2 regions of the Halomonas sp. G15 genome follow, and region 2 is predicted to be linked to the other one. Evidence: predicted binding sites of a transcription regulator. Region 2 holds the regulator's gene; the other holds the start of a gene.
What was found. The regulator sigma-54, encoded in region 2, starts transcription at its own class of promoters, with help from an activator protein. The targets are predictions, from matches to a motif close to TGGCACNNNNNTTGCTNT.
Positions count from the first base shown of each region.

Region 1 (7,119 bases), on a different contig from region 2:
AAGGTCCACAGCAGCCGCCACCAGGGTCGGGGGCGCACAACGACCAGGGTCAGGTGGCCATCCCGGGCACAGGCGCCCGGCACCTTTGAACCGCCACCGAAGAAGGCCCCGGAGGCGATGGCCAGCGACAGCCAGCGCTCCTCGAGGATCTCGTGGTCGATCTCGAGGCGCGCCTGGAAGCCCCGCATCAGCCCCAGGCGACGCAGCTGAGGCAGCACGGCGGCATAGCTGAAGCGCCCCAGCCAGCGCTTGAGGCGCGGTGAGGCCTGAGTGGCTGGCAGGGTGCCGAGGCCTACGTGGACCACGTTGAGGAACAGCTGGTCATCGAGCCAGCCGACATCGACCCGTGCGATCGGGGCCCGCGCGACCAGCTCGCAGAGGGCATCGGGATCCTCCGGCAGGCCGAGGTTCCTGGCGAAGTCGTTGGCGGTGCCCGACGGCAGCACGCCCAGGATGGCCCCGCAGGCATGACACGCGCGAGCAGCCCGGTTGACCGAGCCGTCGCCGCCCGCGACCAGCACGATATCGTCGGCCGCAAGCGTCGTCTCCCAATCATCCTCGGCGAGATCACGCACCTGCAGCGAGGTGATGCCGGCGCGCTCGAGGCGTGGCTTCCAGAAGCCCTCGCCGCGGGAGCCGTTGCCGGCCCGGGTATTGGCGATCAACCAGTGGCGCATCCTCGGGTCCTGTCCAGCGTGAAGGCTCAGTATAGCCGGGAGGGCAGGTGGGCGGCATGTCGCCAGTCGCCGACGCGGCGTAGCGCAACTTTACACATTTGTCCCTTGATACATTGTCGTAGAGGGACCACACTTATCGGCGTTAGGAAACGGTGTTCATTAATGAGGAGTACGTCATGAAGACCCTGACCATTGCCGCTCTGACTTCCGCCCTGTTCGCCGCCGGCGCCACCGCTGCCCAGGCCCAGCAGCCTCCCTATCCTCAGGGCTATGTGGGTGGTGACGCCATGTTCTGGGAGGTCGATCCCGATGGTCGTGCCGACAGCCGTGATGGCACCGGCCTGCGCGTCAACGGCGGCCTGAAGTTCAACGACTACTTCGCCGTGGAGGGCCACCTGGGCGGTGGCGGCTCCGATGGGAGCGTGGAGCTCGACTCCCTGGTGGGCCTCTATGCCAAGGGGATCCTGCCGGTTTCCCAGGAGTTCCGCCTCTACGGCCTGGCCGGCATGACCGACGTGGACTTCGATGTCGACAGCGAGTCCGGCTTCTCCTACGGTGCCGGTGCCGAGTTCGATGTGGCGCCCAATGTGGCACTGGGTGCCGACTACATGCGCTACCTCGACGAGGACCAGTACACCTTCGATGCGGCAAGCGTGGGTGTGCGCTACCGCTTCTGATCCATCAGGGATCACGGTGACCCGGCGCCCCGAGGCTCTCGCCTCGGGGCGCCTTGTGTTGGTGCAGGCGGTGCGTGGTCATGGTGCATCCGCGGGCCGTCGCAGCGCGAGTTTGCGCGGCATGTGGTGCCGATACGTCCGGAACGGCAAGCTGGCAAGCCCTGTGCGAGCTGGCATGTCCTGTGCATCAGCAGTGAGGGGCATGTGCCCCAGTCGACCGCCCGGGAGCTGTCATGACCGATCCTCGCCCCACGACGCACACCGGCCGCGATGCGGCCCTGACGCCGCGATTGCTGTTCAGCGACCTGGACGGCTCGCTGCTCGACCATCACAGCTATGACTGGGGCCCCGCCCGGCCCTGGCTGGCCCAGTTAAGGCGGCTAGGGGTGCCGGTGATCCCGGTGACCAGCAAGACCCGCAGTGAGATCGTGCCGCTGCGCCAGGCCATAGGCCTTGGGGATACCCCCTTCGTCGCCGAGAACGGCGCGGTGGTCGGCCTGCCACCGGCCTGGTGCCACGCGCGCATCGACCGCCCCGGCCCCGATGGCCTGGCTATTCGCACCCTGGGGGTGGATATCGGCTTCGTGCGCAAGCGCCTGGCGGTGTGGCGTGAGCGGCTGGGCGTGACCTTCACCACCATGAGCGAGATGTCGCTCGACGAGTTGGTGGACTTCACCGGCCTGCCCGAGGCCGAGGCGCGCCTGGCCCGCATGCGCGAGGGCAGCGAGCCGCTGGTCTGGCAGGATGACGAGGCCGGACTCGAGGCGCTGCGCGCGGGGCTGGCCGGCGACGGACTGCGGCTGGTGCGCGGCGGGCGCTTCTGGCATGCCACCGGCGAGGCCCACAAGGGCAGCGCCGTGGCCTGGCTGGTGGAGCGCTACCAGGCGCTGCGCGGCCGCCGTCCGCTGACCCTGGCGTTGGGCGACGGACCCAATGATATCGCCATGCTCGAAGCGGTGGACCAGGCGGTGGTGATCCGCGGCTGCCATGGCCTGCCGGTGGAGCCGGCGCAGCCGGCGCTCTATCGCAGCGAGGCGACCGGCCCCAGCGGCTGGGCCGAGGGGGTGGCCTACTGGTGGGGGCGAGCCGACCGCCGGCTAAGTCCGGCGGGGGTCTCGGCCCGTGAGGCAGCCAGCGAGGAGGCAAGCGCATGAGCGACTTCCATCAGAACGGCATCATCACCGACTTCCACAACCTGACCCGGCGCCCGGTGGAATCTCTGGAGGCGGACCTGGTGCGCTTCTCGCGCCGCCGCCCCATGAGCCTGATCCTGCCCTCGCTCTACTCGGAGCTGGAGGGGCCCGCCCTCGAGGCGATCGTCGAGGAGCTCCGCCGGGTGCCCTATCTCGCCGAGGTGGTGATCGGGCTGGACCGGGCCGACCGGGAGCAGTTCCTGCGGGCCCGCGAGTTCTTCGCCTGCCTGCCCCAGCACCATCGCATCCTGTGGAACGATGGCTCGCGGTTGAGCGCCCTCGACGAGGAGCTGGACGCCCAGGGGCTCTCGCCGCGCCAGCCGGGCAAGGGGCGCAACGTCTGGTTCTGCGCCGGCTTCGTCCAGGCCTCCGGGCGTGGCGCCGTGGTGGCGCTGCACGACTGCGACATCCTCACCTACGAGCGCGGCATGCTCGCGCGGCTGTTCTATCCGGTGGCCCATCCCCACTTTAACTACGAGTTCTGCAAGGGCTACTACCCGCGCATCGCCGAGGGGCGGCTCAACGGGCGGGTGGCGCGGCTGATGGTCACGCCGCTACTGCGCGCGCTCAAGGCGATGCACGGGCCGCTGCCCTACCTGGAGTACCTGGACAGCTACCGGTATGCGCTCTCCGGTGAGTTCTCCATGCGCGCCGAGGTACTCGACGGCATCCGCATCCCCGCCGACTGGGGGCTGGAGGTCGGCGTGCTCTCCGAGGTACATCGTAACTACTCCACCAAGCGGCTGTGCCAGGTGGACCTGGCCGATGCCTACGACCACAAGCACCAGCCGGTCTCGGAGGAGGACGCTTCGGCCGGCCTCAACCGGATGAGCCTGGATATCGCCAAGGCGCTCTACCGCAAGCTGGCGACCCAGGGGGTGACCTTCAGCGCCGAGGGCTTCCGCACCCTCAAGGCCACCTACTACCGCCTGGCCCTGGACCTGATCGAGGCATACGACCACGACGCGGTGATGAACGGCCTCACTCTGGATCGCCATGCCGAGGAGCGGGCGGTGGAGCTGTTCGCCGCCAACCTTCTCGAGGCCGGCAGCGCCTTCCTCGACAATCCCGGCGAGCGCCCCTTCATCCCCAGCTGGAACCGGGTGCGCTCTGCGATCCCCGACCTGCCGGAGCGGCTCCACGACGCCGTGGAGGCCGATAACCGCGGGGAGGTGTAGCCACCGCCCCCTCGAGCGATGCTGCCATCGCTCAGGGCTGCTGCACCAGCCACAGGCAGTGATAGGGCGCCAGGCTCGCCACCGGCACCCAGGGGGCCTCCTCCAGCAGGTCGAACCAGTCACCCTCGGCCAGGGCGGGCAGCGCCAGCGGCTGGGGGGCGTCGGTGACGTTGTGGATCGCCAGCAGGCGACGCCCTTCGGGCAGCGGGCCGCGCTCCAGCGCCAATAGCTCGGGCGGCGTCTCCAGCACTCGCTGGGGGGCGTCCGGGTGGAAGCAGGGCTCGCGGCGGCGCACCGCCAGGCGGCGGGTCAGCGCCTCGAAGACCATCCTCGTCGGCGTGTCGGGACTGTCCAGCAGCAGCTCCAGCTCGTCGCGCTGCCAGCGGCGCCGGTTGATGGAGCGCAGGCGCCCGCTGCGCTCCACCCCCTCCAGGTCGTTCAGGGTGCCGGTCAACACGTGGAGGTAGAGCGCCGGGATGCCCTGCAGGCCGAGCATCAGCTGCTGGCCGCACAGGAAGCGCTGCACCTGCCAGGGATCCGGTCCGCGACGGGTGCCCTTCATGGCGTCGAACCAGGTGATATTGATCTCGTAGGGGCTGTCGCTACCGTCGTCCCGGGTGCGCATGCTGACGAAGCCGCCGAAACGGTGCATCAGCTCCAGCAGCGTCTCGATCTCGTGCGGGGGCAGCCAGCCCTCCAGCGGGCGCACGCCGATGCCGTCGTGGCTGGCGGTGAAGTTGAGAAAGCCGCAGCCGGGCGGCAGGGTTGGCAGGCTCTTTAGCCAGGCCGCCAGGGTGCCCGCCTCGCCGCTGGTCAGGGTGTGTAGCAGCAGCGGCGGTAGCGGGAACTGGTAGACCAGATGCGCTTCGGGGGAGTGTTCGTCGGAAAGATGTTCCAGGCCCCCGTCTGCAAGACGTTCCAAACCAAAGTAGCTGAGGTTCTCGCGATGGGGCACGTTGGTCTCGGTGAGCAGCAGGGTGCCCGGCGCCACATGGTCCACCACCGCGCGCAGCAGCCGCACCACCTCGTGGGTCTGGGGCAGGTGGATGCAGGGAGTGCCGACCGCCTTCCACAGGTAGGCGATGGCATCGAGGCGAATCACCCGGGCGCCCTGGCCCAGGTAGAAGAGCAGGATGCCGATGAACTCCAGCAGTACGTCGGGGTTGGCGAAGTTCAGGTCGATCTGGTCCTCGGAGAAGGTCGCCCAGAGGTGGCGGGTACCGCGGCGGGTGGGCACCGGCACCAGCAGCGGCGAGCTGCGCGGGCGCACCACCGCCGAGAGGTTGGTGGCCGGGTCCATCTCGATGAAGTAGTCGCGCCCCGGCTGGCTGCCGGAGAGGTAGTCGACGAACCACAGCGACTCTCGGGAGACGTGGTTGAGCACCAGGTCCACCGCCAGGTCGTGACGCCCGGCGAGGGTGCGCACGTGGGACCAGTCGCCCAGGTCGGGGGAGACCTCGCGGTAGTGGATTACCGAGAAGCCGTCGTCGCTGCTCCAGGGAAAGAATGGCAGCAGGTGCACGCCGCTGAAGGTATCCGCCAGGCGGGCTTCCAGGAAGCCGTCCAGCACCTCGAGGGGCGCGCGTTCGCCATCGAGCAGGCTGTCGCCATAGCTGATCAGCCACTGGTCGCGCTCGCTCCAGAGTGGCGCATCGGCGTCACCATGGGAGGGCGACGGCGGGGCCTGGTGCGCCAGCAGGGTCAGCAGCCGACGCAGCACCTCGTCGGCCCGCGGGCCATAGAGGAAGGCCAGGTGGCCGTGGGCGCGGCGGCGGAAGGCCGCCGCGCCCAGCGGGACCGCAACGGACGGGGTGAAGGGGGGCTGGTCTTGCATGGTCAGGGCCTCCGGATGGCGTCTCCCGGTGTTCGCTGCGCCGTCACAGGGCGCGATCAAGCCCCATCTGCCAGAAGTCGATCTCCAGGCGCGTGGCGTCGCGGAACACCTGGACGAGCTCGTCGAAGCGACGCGGGGTGACCTCGGCCAGCCGGGCGTCGAGCCAGGCCTCCTCGGTGCGTCGGGCGGCCTGGAACTCCTCGCTCTCGTACATGGCGATCCAGGCGTCATAGGGGTTGGCGTCGCCGCGCAGGGTGGCGGGGCGTGAATTGAGCCAGTCGGCAATTACGCCGTAGCCCACCAGGCAGGGGGCCAGGGCCACATGCAGGTCGAGCAGGTCGCCGCGGTTGCCGGTATCCAGCACGTAGCGGGTGTAGGCCATGGTGGCGCGCGCTTCCGGCAGCTCGGCAAGGTCGGCCTCCGAAATGCCCCAGTCCCGGCAGTAGTCGATATGCAGGCCAAGCTCGACATCGATGATGGTCTTGAGGCCCTCCAGGCTATGGCGCAGCTCGGTGATATCACGGCTCTTGTAGGCCGCCAGGGCATAGGCGCGCCCGAAGTGGATCAGGAACAGGTAGTCCTGCTGCAGGTAGTGGCGAAAGGCGTCTGAGGCGAGTGTGGCGTTACCCAGGTCGCGCACGAAGTCGTGCTCGATATAGGCGCGCCAGTCGGCGTGGCAGGCGGCGGTAAGGTCGCTGAAGCGATAACCCATGGTCGTCTCCGTAGTGGAAGGGGTCAGTAGATCCGAAAGCGCCGATGCTCGTGATGCCCCTCCTGCTCCTGGATCACCTTGCGGTAGCGCTTGTACTCCCACTGGTACTGGGCGGGATCCAGGGCGATGGCGGCCTCCACGCAGGCGTTGACCCCGGTGGCCGACTCGACCTCATCTGCCTGATAGACGCGCTGGTCGGCGGGCAGGAAGTGGATCTCGAAGCCCCGGCCGGGGAGGCGCCTGGCCACCCCGGTGACCACGCGGGCCTCGGTGCGGGCGACGAGCTTGGGCAGCAGGGTGGCGGTGTAGGCGAGGCGACCGAAGAAGGGCGCGAACACGCCGCTGCCCCAGTTCGGCTCCTGGTCGGGCAGGATGCCGATCGCCTCGCTGCGCTTGAGCGCCTTGAGCAGGGCGGCCACGCCACGCGGGTTGGTGGGCACCAGGCTCGCGCCCATGCGCTCGCGCCCGGCGCGGGTCACGGTATCGAGCTCGGCGATCTTGGGCGGCTCGTACATGGCGGTGAAGGGGAAGTGGCTGGAGAGCCAGAAGTTGAGCACCTCCCAGTTGCCGAAGTGGGGGGCGAGAACGATGACCCCACGCCCATCGGCGCGTGCCTCGTCAAGCAGTTCGCGGCCGTGCACGGCGACGATCGAGGCCTCGACCCGGTCGGGCTCGCCCATCCAGGCGAAGCCGATCTCGAGCATGGTGGCGGCGGAGTGGGTCAGGCTCTCGCCGGTGAGGCGGCGACGATCGGCAGCGCTCTGCTCCGGGTAGACCTGGGCCAGGTTGGCCTCGGTAACCTCGCGCTCGCGGCGGCTGAAACACCGCACCAGCGGACCGATCAGGCG
Region 1 covers NZ_JAJSPA010000017.1:39,387-46,505, reverse strand. The annotation lists gene LWH48_RS09960 (diacylglycerol/lipid kinase family protein) at 1-677, opposite strand, end outside; gene LWH48_RS09955 (porin family protein) at 854-1,354, shown strand; gene LWH48_RS09950 (HAD-IIB family hydrolase) at 1,588-2,508, shown strand; gene LWH48_RS09945 (glycosyl transferase) at 2,505-3,725, shown strand; gene LWH48_RS09940 (sugar phosphorylase) at 3,757-5,559, opposite strand; gene tenA (thiaminase II) at 5,603-6,271, opposite strand; gene LWH48_RS09930 (lysophospholipid acyltransferase family protein) at 6,295-7,119, opposite strand, start outside.
Region 1: LWH48_RS09950 (HAD-IIB family hydrolase) is a predicted target of sigma-54. The motif match lies at 1,526-1,543, and genes of this name have one in related genera.

Region 2 (7,119 bases):
GATACCCCGGACGCCAAGGAGGAAGTGGCAGGCGAGATACCCGAGATGACGCTGGCGCGTGCACTGCTGTGGCTGGTGGTGACCCTCGCAGTGATGGTCGCCGGCTCCCGGGGCCTGGTGTGGGGGGCCAGCGAACTGGCCCGCAGCATGGGGGTCAGCGAGCTGGTCATCGGCCTGACCATTGTCGCCATCGGTACCAGCCTGCCCGAACTGGTGGCCTGCGTGGCCAGCGCCCTCAAGCGTCACCACGACCTGGCCATCGGCAATATCATCGGCTCCAACCTCTTCAACCTGCTGGCGGTACTGCCGGTACCCGGCCTGCTTGCGCCGGGCCCGACCGACCCCGCCGCCGGCGAGCGTGACTATCCGCTGCTGCTGGTGCTGACCCTGGTACTCGGCGCCCTGCTGCTGTGGCACCGCCGCAACCATCTGGGCCGCCTCCCCGGCGCGGCACTGGCGGCCAGCTATTTCGGCTACCTGATCTGGCTCGGCACGACCAGTCTGGGCGGCGGCTCTTGAGTGAACCCCTCGAACAGGCAACAATCGTCGCCATGACATCCGATACCCCCTCGGCCGGTTCGGCCCTCCGTGACAGCGCCAAACGCACCCTTCGCCTCGAGCAGCAGGCCGTGGGCGCCCTGGTGGCGCGCCTCGATGACGCCTTCGACAGCGCCTGCGAACTGATCCTGGCCTGCCACGGCCGGGTGGTGGTCACCGGCATGGGCAAGTCGGGCCATATCGCCGGCAAGATCGCCGCCACCCTGGCCAGCACCGGCACGCCGGCCTTCTTCGTGCATCCCGGCGAGGCCAGCCACGGCGACCTCGGCATGATCACGCCTGGTGACGTGGTGCTGGCCCTCTCCAACTCGGGCGAGACCGCCGAGGTAACCGCCCTGCTGCCGCTGCTCAAGCGCATGAAGGTGCCGCTGATCAGCATGACCGGCCGCCCGGCCTCGAGCCTGGCCCGCCACGCCGAGGCGCATCTCGATGTCGGTGTCGAACGCGAGGCCTGTCCTCTCGACCTCGCCCCGACCGCCTCCACCACCGCCGCTCTGGCCATGGGGGATGCCCTGGCCGTGGCGCTGCTGGAGTCGCGCGGCTTCACCGCCGAGGACTTCGCCCTTTCCCACCCCGGCGGCAGCCTCGGCAAGCGGCTGCTGCTGCGCGTCGGTGACCTGATGCACTCGGGTGACAGGCTGCCCCGGGTGGCACTGGGCAGTCCGCTGCGTGACGCCCTGCTGGAGATCACCCGCCAGGGGCTGGGCTTCACCTGCGTGGTGGCCCCCGACGGCCGCCTCGCCGGGGTCTATACCGATGGCGACCTGCGCCGTACCCTGGACCAGCACAGTGACCTCACCGGGCTGACCGTGGATGAGGTGATGACCTGCCCCGGCAAGCGCGTCTCCCCGGAGACCCTGGCCGCCGAGGCGGTAAGCCTGATGGAAGACCACCGCATCTCCGCCCTGGCCGTGGTCGATGACGAGGGCCGCCCCGTGGGCGCCCTGCATATGCACGACCTGCTCGCCAGTGGCGTGATCTGACCTCAACGACACGGAGTCCCCATGACCCATACCTCCCCCCTGCAGGATCCGCTGCTGACCGACCGCCTGCGCCGCATCCGCCTGCTCGCGCTTGATGTCGACGGCGTGCTCACCGACGGCCAGCTCTACTTCCAGGCCGACGGCATCGAGATCAAGGCCTTCAATGTCCAGGACGGTCACGGCCTCAAGCTGCTCAAGCGTGCCGGCATTCAGGTCGCGCTGATCACCGGCCGCGAATCCCCCACCGTGAGTCGCCGCGCCGCTGCCCTGGGCATCCAGCATGTCTTCCAGGGTGTGGAGAAGAAGCTGCCGGTCCTGCGTGAGCTAATCGCGCGCCTGGGCCTGGAGTTCGACCAGGTCGCCTACTGCGGGGACGACATGCCCGATGTGGGCGCCATCCGCCGTGCCGGCGTGGGCATCAGCGTCCCCAATGCACCGAGCTATATCCAGAAGCACGCGGACTGGGTCACCGAACGCAGCGGCGGCCAGGGCGCGGCCCGCGAGATCGCCGACACCCTGCTGCGCGCCCAGGGCCACTGGGACGCGGTGATCGACACCTACCTCCACGGGGCCGGCTGAGATCATGGCCCTGCCGCGCCCGGGCTTTCGCACCTGGCTGACCCTGCTGCTGCTGGCGCTGGGCGGAGGCCTGGCGCTGCTCGACCTGCGCGACCCCAGCCCCACCGGTCAGGTACCGCGCGATGCCGCGGGCGAACCCGACTTCTACCTCGAGAACGCGCGCCTCACCCGCTTCGACAGCGAGGGCCAGCCCCACCAGCGGGTGACCACGCCGCGGCTGGTGCATACCCCGCTAGATGACGTGACCCGCCTGGAGACTCCGCTTGCCCGGCTCCACGACCGCGAGGGTCGGCTATGGCTGGCCGAGGCCGAGCGCGGCGAGCTGGGGCCGGGAGACAACCCGCTGCTGCTCGACGGCGACGCCCGCCTGCGCGCCCCCGCCGAGCGCTGGGAGCTCGAGACCGAGACGCTGCACTACGATGCCGACACCGGGCATGCCTGGAGCACCACCCCGGCCACGCTGCGCCAGCCCCCCCAGCGCATGAGCGGCGAGCGTTTCGACGCCTGGCTTCATGACAACCGGGCGCGCCTGACCGACAATGTGCGCGGCCACCATCCGCCCGAGACAGCCGAGGAGTCCTCGTCATGACGCGCCATCCGCTCTCCACACTGGCCTGTGCACTGCTGCTGACGCTGGCTATCGCCCCCGCCAGCCAGGCACAGAACCAGTCCCAGAATCAGGATGCCAATGCCCCCATCCTGGTCGAGGCGGACCGCCTCGACCTCGACGACCGCGCCGGCACCGCCGTCTACACCGGCAACGTGGATATCCGCCAGGGCAGCATGCGCCTGACCGGCAACCGGGTGGAGATCCGCCGCAACGCGGCCGGCGAGCTCTCCCTGGCGACTGCCACCGGCGAACGGGCCTACCTCGAACAGCAGCCCGATCCCGCCGAGCCGGTGGTCAAGGGCTGGGGCCGCACCGTCATCTACCACGTGGCCGAACGCCGCGTGGAGCTGATCGATCGCGCCGAGCTCCACCAGGGCGGCGACACCTTCGAAGGCGGCTACCTGGAGTACTTCCTCGACCGCCGCGTGGTGCAGGCCCGCGCCGATGCCGAAGGCGTCGAAGGCAGCCAGCGAATCCGCATGACGCTCCAGCCGGAACAGCAGTAAGGATGCCATGAAGACCCTACACGCACGCCATCTCGCAAAGAGCTACAAGCGCCGCCGCGTGGTGCAGGACATCGGCCTGTCTATCCCCCAGGGCAGCATCGTCGGACTGCTGGGGCCCAACGGCGCCGGCAAGACCACCTCTTTCTACATGATCGTGGGACTGGTGCGTGCCGATGCGGGCTCGGTGGCCATCGATGACCTGGATCTCTCCCGGGCCGCCATGCATGAGCGAGCCCGGGCTGGGATCGGTTACCTGCCCCAGGAGGCCTCGATCTTCCGCAAGCTGTCGGTGGCCGACAACATCATGGCCATCCTCGAGACCCGCAAGGATCTCGACCGGGAGGGGCGTCGCGCACGCCTGGAACAGCTGCTCGAGGAGTTCCATGTCACGCATATTCGCGACAACCCGGGCATGAGCCTTTCCGGCGGCGAGCGGCGCCGGGTGGAGATCGCCAGGGCGCTGGCGACGGAACCCGCTTTCATCCTGCTCGACGAGCCCTTCGCCGGGGTCGACCCGATCTCGGTGGGCGAGATCAAGGGCATCATCCGCCAGCTCAAGGCCCGCGGCATCGGCGTGTTGATCACCGACCACAACGTCCGCGACACCCTCGACATCTGCGACAGCGCCTATATCGTCGGCGACGGCAAGATCATCGCCGAGGGCGACGCCGAATCGATCCTCGCCAACCAGAGGGTGCGCGAGGTCTACCTCGGTGAAGACTTCCGCCTGTGATCACCGGCCGGAACAAGCGCCTCACTATATTCATATTCCGGCGGGCAATCCATCAATGGCATGATTATTGCTTATAGGATTGTTGCGCCCTGCGAGGCCAGGCGCTAGGGTAAGGCTTTCCGACACGCCAGGAGGACGCCTGCCATGGCCATGAAGGCATCCCTGCAGTTGCGGGTCGGCACCCAGCTGACCATGACACCCCAGCTGCAGCAGGCCATCGCCCTGCTGCAGCTCTCCACCCTGGACCTGCGCCAGGAGATCCAGCAGGCGATGGAGAACAACCCGTTGCTGGAGCTCGACGACGGGTTCGGCGAGCAGGCCACTCAGGAGCCCGCGGAAGACGACTGGGCAAACGAGATTCCCGAACAGCTCGTCACCGACAGCGACTGGTCCGACACCTACCAGGACCTGGGCGCGCCCGCCGGCGGTGAGGGGCCCGATTTCGAGCGCCAGGCCCAGGGCCAGAGCCTCCAGAGCCACCTCGCCTGGCAGCTGGCGATGAGCGACCTCGATCCCCGGGCACGACAGATCGCCGAGAGCCTGATCGATGCCGTGGACGATGCCGGCTACCTGGCCGCCCCCCTCGACGAGATCCGTGACGGCCTGAAGCAGCAGGGCCTTGCCGACCTGCGCAGCCCGGAGATGGAGCGGGTGCTGCTGCGCCTGCAGCAGTTCGAACCCACCGGCATCTTCGCACGCGACCTGCGCGAATGCCTGCAGCTGCAGCTCGCCGCCTTCCCCGACGACACACCGCTGCTGCCCCAGGCGCGGCGCCTGGTACGCCAGTTCCTGGAGGCCCTGGCCAGCGGCGACCGACGCCTGCTCAAACGGCGTCTGGGGGTGGACGATGCCACGCTCGACGCCACCATCAACCTGGTTCGAGGACTGGACCCACGACCCGGCAGTGCCTTTGCCAGCGTGACCGACGACTATGTGATCCCCGACCTCGTCGCCTTCCACGACCGGCGTGGCTGGCACGTCGAACTCAACCCCGAGGCACTGCCAAGGCTGCGCATTCAACCCGATTACGCCGCCCTGGTGCGCCGCGCCGTCAGGAGTGACGACAACCAGTTCCTCAAGGAGCACCTCCAGGAGGCGCGCTGGCTGATGAAGAGCCTGTCCAGCCGCAACGACACCCTCCTGCGAGTGGGCCGTGAGATCCTGGCCCGCCAGCTCGACTTCCTCGAGCGCGGCGAAGAGGCGATGAAGCCACTCATCCTGGCCGATATCGCCCAGGCGGTGGAGATGCACGAATCCACCATCTCGCGGGTCACCACCCAGAAGTTCATCCACACGCCGCGGGGAGTATTCGAACTCAAGTACTTCTTCTCCAGCCAGGTCCGCGGCGAGGGCGATGGCGACGCCCACTCCAGCACCGCCATCCGCGCACACATCCGCAAGCTGATCCAGGCGGAACCGCCACGCAAGCCGCTCTCCGACAGCAAGCTGGTCAGCCTGCTCGACGAAGCCGGGATCCAGGTGGCGCGCAGGACCGTGGCCAAGTACCGCGAGGCCATGGGCATCCCCTCATCCAGCGAACGCAAGCGGCTGGCATAACCCCGCGCGGCGCCGCACCGTGGCACTCTCCAAAGCTTACCCGCGAGGCCATGGGCATCCCCTCCTCCAGCGAACGCAAGCGGCTGGCATGACCCGCGTCATGACCGACATCCAGGGCGTCGGCACGGGGGTATGCAAGGCAGGAAAAAGGGTTACAATCGAAACACAACCAACGAGCAAGGAGCGTGTCATGCAAGTCAACATCACCGGCCATCATGTGGAACTGACCGATGCCCTGCGTGACTATGTCAGCGAGAAACTGACGCGCGTGGAGCGCCACTACGACAATATCACCAACGTGCAGGTGACCCTGTCGGTGGAGAAGGAGCGCCAGTCTGCTGCCTGCACCCTGCACGCCGCCGGTGCCGATCTGCACGCCGAGGCTCAGGAAAACGACATGTACGCCGCCATCGATGCCCTGGCCGACAAGCTGGACCGCCAACTGGTCAAGCACAAGGAAAAGGCTCAGGCCCGCGCCCAGGGCGCCGGCGTTCGCTGAGTCCACGATGTCGTCTCTCGAAACCATCCTGCCCCCCGAGCGCACCCTCTTCGATGTGCCCGGGGGGAGCAAGAAGCGGGTGCTGGAGTTCTTCAGCACCTTCATTGCCCAGAATACTCCCAGCCTCGACAGCCAGGAGGTGTTCGCGCGGCTGATCGCCCGCGAACGCTTAGGCAGTACAGGGATCGGCAATGGCGTGGCCATCCCGCATGCCAGAAGCCCCCACTGCAAGGCCCCCATCGCCGGCTTCCTGAAGCTGGCCGAGCCGGTGGATTTCGATGCCATCGACGGCGAGCCCGTCGACCTGGTGTTCGTGCTGCTGGTGCCCGAGGAGGCCGATGCCGCCCACCTGACCCTGCTGGCCCAGGTGGCCGGCATCATGAACGACGTCGACACCCGAACTCGCCTGCGCCGTAGCGCCAGTCAGCGAGAACTCCACGAGGGCCTGATCGAGGCCATCCGACGACAGGGCTGAGCACCCGCTCGGCCAGGACGACCAGGAGATCCCCATGCAGCTCGTGATCATCAGCGGCCGTTCCGGCTCGGGCAAGTCGATCGCCCTGCAGGCCCTGGAGGATCTCGGCTACTACGCCATCGACAACCTGCCAGCCATGCTGCTGGGCTCGCTGATCGACGAGCTGGGCAACCCCGAGTCCCCTCGCTCCTCGATTGCCGTCAGTATCGACGCCCGCAACCTGCCCCAGGCCCTGAAGCGCTTTCCCAGCCTGCTCGAGGAGGTGCGTGACCGCGGCATCGACTGCCAGGTGATCTACCTCACCACCGACGCACGCATCCTGATCGAACGCTACTCTGCCACCCGGCGCCGCCACCCCCTCACCCGCGGAAGCGAGATGACGCTGGCCGAGGCGATCGACTCCGAGGAGCAGGCGCTGGCCGAGATCCGTGACCTGGCCGACCTGGTGATCGACACCTCACGGCTGTCGGTGCACGAGCTGCGCGGTCGCATCGCCGACCAGGTGGCCCGGCATCGCCCCGAGCAGCTGACCCTGACCGTGGAATCCTTCGGCTTCAAGCGCGGCGTGCCCCTCGACGCCGATCTGGTGTTCGATGCCCGCTGCCTGCCCAATCCCTAC
Region 2 covers NZ_JAJSPA010000001.1:260,408-267,526, forward strand. The annotation lists gene LWH48_RS01280 (calcium/sodium antiporter) at 1-519, shown strand, start outside; gene LWH48_RS01285 (KpsF/GutQ family sugar-phosphate isomerase) at 552-1,541, shown strand; gene LWH48_RS01290 (KdsC family phosphatase) at 1,563-2,120, shown strand; gene lptC (LPS export ABC transporter periplasmic protein LptC) at 2,125-2,709, shown strand; gene lptA (lipopolysaccharide transport periplasmic protein LptA) at 2,706-3,236, shown strand; gene lptB (LPS export ABC transporter ATP-binding protein) at 3,244-3,969, shown strand; gene LWH48_RS01310 (RNA polymerase factor sigma-54) at 4,114-5,526, shown strand; gene hpf (ribosome hibernation-promoting factor, HPF/YfiA family) at 5,717-6,025, shown strand; gene ptsN (PTS IIA-like nitrogen regulatory protein PtsN) at 6,033-6,500, shown strand; gene rapZ (RNase adapter RapZ) at 6,535-7,119, shown strand, end outside.